DNA from 2 places in the Thalassospira sp. CH_XMU1458 genome. Region 2 is predicted to be linked to the other one. Evidence: riboswitches for the same ligand, from Rfam matches in the RefSeq annotation. Region 2 holds a riboswitch; the other holds the start of a gene.
The links. Region 2 has a riboswitch for glycine ahead of gcvT (glycine cleavage system aminomethyltransferase GcvT). Riboswitches for the same ligand answer to the same signal wherever they lie in the genome.
Positions count from the first base shown of each region.

Region 1: another riboswitch for glycine. It lies ahead of WBY09_RS14940 (L-serine ammonia-lyase); the one in region 2 lies ahead of gcvT (glycine cleavage system aminomethyltransferase GcvT).

Region 1 is NZ_JAYMDW010000003.1:192,318-194,522, forward strand. It holds gene gpmI (2,3-bisphosphoglycerate-independent phosphoglycerate mutase) at 1-259, opposite strand, end outside; glycine riboswitch at 533-638, shown strand; gene WBY09_RS14940 (L-serine ammonia-lyase) at 832-2,205, shown strand, end outside.
Region 2 is NZ_JAYMDW010000001.1:922,000-924,204, reverse strand. It holds gene gcvT (glycine cleavage system aminomethyltransferase GcvT) at 1-912, opposite strand, end outside; glycine riboswitch at 972-1,079, opposite strand; glycine riboswitch at 1,083-1,181, opposite strand; gene WBY09_RS04155 (hypothetical protein) at 1,285-1,842, opposite strand; gene ispH (4-hydroxy-3-methylbut-2-enyl diphosphate reductase) at 2,099-2,205, shown strand, end outside.

The sequences.
Region 1 (2,205 bases), on a different contig from region 2:
CCTGCATGACCACACGGCCAGCACCCAGGTTCATGTGACCGACTTCCGAGTTGCCCATCTGACCTTCGGGCAGGCCGACATCCAGACCGCAGGCCTTGAGGAACCCGGTCGGATTGTTGGCGTAAAGGTCATCCCAGACAGGCGTGTTGGCAAGGGCGACAGCGTTGTCCTTGCTTTCTTCGCGATAACCCCAGCCGTCCAGAATGCACAGCACCACAGGGCGCGGGCGCTTTACGGAATTCGATACAGTCACGTTCATAAACCCCACAGATAAAGGAAAAGGCTGAATGTCCCGTAAATATGGTGACTTACGGGCTCTTTCGCCATCAATCCCGCCATGCGGACAGGGTGGGTCAGTCTTCGCACACGACAGGTACATCAATTACCCGGGCAATTTAGCACGATTACCGTTGCTTAACAGCATCTGCCGCAGAAAATTTTGCAGATGCAAACCAGTTCTTTTGACAGTGTCTAAAGACGCAGATAGTGTTCAATCTGACGGTGAACCTCTGAGGTGGCAGAAATGTTATCTCGCACCGTGACGGGAGAGTTCGGATATCATGCGATTTGCATGATGTGCGGCGCCGAAGGAGCAATGCCTCATAAACACTCTCAGGCAGATGGACCGTCACGGAAGAGGCTCTGGAGAGAGAAACCAAAAAGCGCCTGGGAGAAAGCGCTGGTCAGGTTTCCACCGAAGGATGAACGCCCCAAGCCGATCTTGATCGGGCAGGGCGGATAATCTCAGGTCAAGGGACAGAGGGGGCAAAAACACCGGTTCGTAAACAGCGCGAAAACAAGCGCGTTATTGAGCCGTGAAGGAGGCCCTTGATGACAAATCCCGCGACCGATCCATCTTCGGGATCGCAAAAGAAATCCCAACATGACGTCAACCTGTCGGTTGTTGACCTTTACACGATTGGTATCGGTCCTTCGAGTTCGCATACGGTTGGCCCGATGCGCGCGGGGTATCGTTTCTGCCTTGAGCTTGAGGCGCGCAATCTTTTGCAAAAGACCGGCAGTATTGTGGTTGATCTTTATGGATCGCTTGCCCTGACCGGCAAGGGGCACGCAACCGATACCGCGGTGATCATGGGCCTGAATGGCAAGCGCCCGCGCAATATCGATCCTGATGATATCGTGCCGACTGTGAAGGCGATTGATGAAACCAGCCAGTTGCAGCTTTACGGGCAGTATCCGGTTGCCTTTAACCGCGATACCAATCTGGTGTTTCATTTCACCGAAACCCTGCCGCAGCATCCCAATGGCATGCGCATTACCGCCTTTGATCACGATGGGGTGAAAATCCATACCCAGGAATATTTTTCGGTCGGGGGTGGCTTTATCGTATCCAGTGACGATCACGGTGCGGAATATTCCGGCGATAACATCACCTTGCCATTTCCGTTTTCGTCCGCCGATGAGCTGATGGAAATCTGCAAGCGCGAAGGCCGCTCCATCGCGGAAATCATGATGGAGAACGAGCAAAGCTGGCGCAGCTCTGATGAAACCATCGCTTTTGTTGATCGCGTTCATGACGCGATGATGAACTGCATTGACCGCGGCATCCGCACTGACGGTATCTTGCCCGGTGGCCTGAATGTCAAACGCCGGGCATCGAACCTTTACAAGGAACTGACCGAAAAGCCCGAAGCTGGCTTGCGTGATCCGTTGACGGTGATTGACTGGGTCAATCTGTATGCCCTTGCCGTCAACGAAGAAAATGCCGCAGGCGGGCGGGTTGTCACCGCACCAACAAACGGGGCGGCAGGCGTTATTCCCGCCGTTCTGCGTTATTACGAAAAGTTCGGTGCCAACGCCAATCAGCACAAAATTCGTGAATTCCTTCTGACCGCGGCGGCCATCGGGTCGATCTATAAAAAACGCGCCTCAATATCCGCGGCCGAAGTTGGCTGTCAGGGCGAGGTCGGTGTTGCCTGTTCAATGGCGGCCGGTGCGCTGTGTGCGGTGCTGGGCGGAACGCCCGAACAGGTCGAAAACGCTGCCGAGATCGGAATGGAACATAACCTTGGCCTGACCTGCGATCCGATTGGCGGTCTGGTGCAGGTTCCCTGCATCGAACGCAACACCATGGGCGCGGTCAAGGCGATCAATGCGGCACGTCTGGCATTGCGCGGTGACGGCCAGCATACCGTGTCGCTTGATAAGGTGATCGAGACCATGCGCCAGACGGGACTCGACATG
Region 2 (2,205 bases):
AATCTGGGTGTGTTCGCGTGCAGGTGCCTTGCCTTCGGGCTTGATGCCGACACGTTTGCGATCCGCACCGTGTTCAAGCTGATCAAGGATCACATCCGCGCCCTTGAAACCACCCTCGGCCCGGCGACGTTTATTAATGATCCAGTTCAGATCCCCTTCAACCGGGGTCGTGGTGGTATCAATGTCGTTACCATACAGGCAAAGACCTGCTTCGAGGCGCAGTGAATCACGTGCACCAAGGCCAATCGCCTCGACCTCTTCCTCGGCCAACAGCTTGCGTGCAAGCGCCTCGGCATCGGCGTTGGGTACAGATATCTCAAAGCCGTCTTCGCCAGTGTAACCCGAACGGGTGACAAAGCACGGACTGCCAGCGATGTCGACTTCGGCAAAGCTCATGAATTTCAGATCGGCAACCGATGGTGCAAAGCGTGCCAGAACCTTGGCCGCGTCCGGGCCCTGAAGCGCCAGAAGCGCGCGGTCATCGATTTCTTCAAGCGATACACCATCGCCAAGGTTGGCACGCATGTGAACGATATCATCGTCCTTGCAGGCCGCATTGATCACCAGAAACAGGCTGTCACCCGCATTGGTAATCATCAGATCATCAAGGATCGTGCCGTCGTCCTGGGTAAACGCGGAATAGCGGGTGCGACCGGGTTTGAGGATGGCGATATCACCGGGCACAAGCTTTTCAAGCTCCGCCACGCGGTTCTCGCCGGTCAAACGCACCTGCCCCATATGGGACACATCAAACAGGCCTGCCTTCGCACGGGTATGAAGATGTTCGCCCTTCACACCAAGCGGATATTGCACAGGCATGGCATAGCCAGCGAACGGCACCATTTTGGCACCGAGTTCCACATGCAAATCATAAAGGGCAGTTTTTAGAAGTTCGGATTCTTGATCCGCCATCAGGTTCTCCAGGACAATCGTTGCGAAATATAGCCGACCAGTGGCCAACCACATTCCCCCTCTGTCTTTGGAGCCTGAAAGAATCACATCCGGGGTAGGAAGCCGGTCTGCTTACATCTTCGGCGAGGTGTTCCTGATCAGAAATTCAGGTCACCTGCTTTCCAGAGTCCCATCTCCACGCGGTCCTGTTGCCTGAGAGTTTCCGGGGTGGTTGCTCCTTCGGCGTCCGCTCATCCGATAAGGACTGCGGCCTCTCCCACGTGCATCATTTGGGTATGTTTCTGTTATACGGGTTTCCGCGCAAACCGACCAGCCCCTATTTTTCGGGCACGATCGGCCTGCCGCGTCTCAGATGACCAAACCCGAATAAAATCAATCGGTTCCGAAGCGGCGATTATACTCAAGTTGGTCCGCGCTCAGCTGGAAACCAAGATAGATTTCGTAATCCGGACCGGTCCAGACATCGTCCAGCGGCACCGACAGGGTCACCTGTTCGTCCCGGATGCGTGCCATGTTCAGATTGTCGGCAAACGCCATATTAACGTCAAACACCGACTTCTGAATGAAGGTGCCGTTCGGGTCGCGCAGGGCGACGAAATATTTAAATTGAACGTTGCGGTTCTGGGCTGCCGGTCCAAGCTCGGCGGTAATGATCGGGCTGATGATGACATCAAGTTCCTTGTCATCAAGGTCATAGCCGCAATCACCGAGGTATCCGGTAAATTCGGCTTCGACGATCACATCGGTCAGGTCACGGCCAGCACCACTGAACTGGACAAGTTTTGCCGTATCCTTTGGCAGATAGGCCGCCGGACAAACCGGGACCGGCTGTTCTTCGAACGGGTTGCCACCGCCGCATGCGCTTAGCAATCCACCAAGCGAGACCATACCCAATGCATAAACGCGCCGAAGTCCGTTACCGATTGTCATCCAAGCCTCTATCAAACCAAATGTTTTCGGGCCGCATCGCGACGACCGGCCCGCGCGCAGTCTATTCTGTCGCGGATGTCGGCACAACCCGCTTCAAAGGCCTTGGGCCGTGTAAAACGTCAAAAATTCGGCCAACCCGCACCGACCATTTACCCCAGAGTCATTGCACCGCATGATCAGGCAGGTTATGTAACGTGAATGTTTGAAAAATGCGTCGGCAACGCCCGCACGCAATTGGGAAAGCCGGACCTGTATCATGTCTGACAAAGCCAGCCTTCGGATCGTTCTTGCCAATCCGCGCGGTTTCTGCGCGGGGGTTGATCGCGCCATCGAGATCGTCGAAAAGGCACTCGAAAAATATGG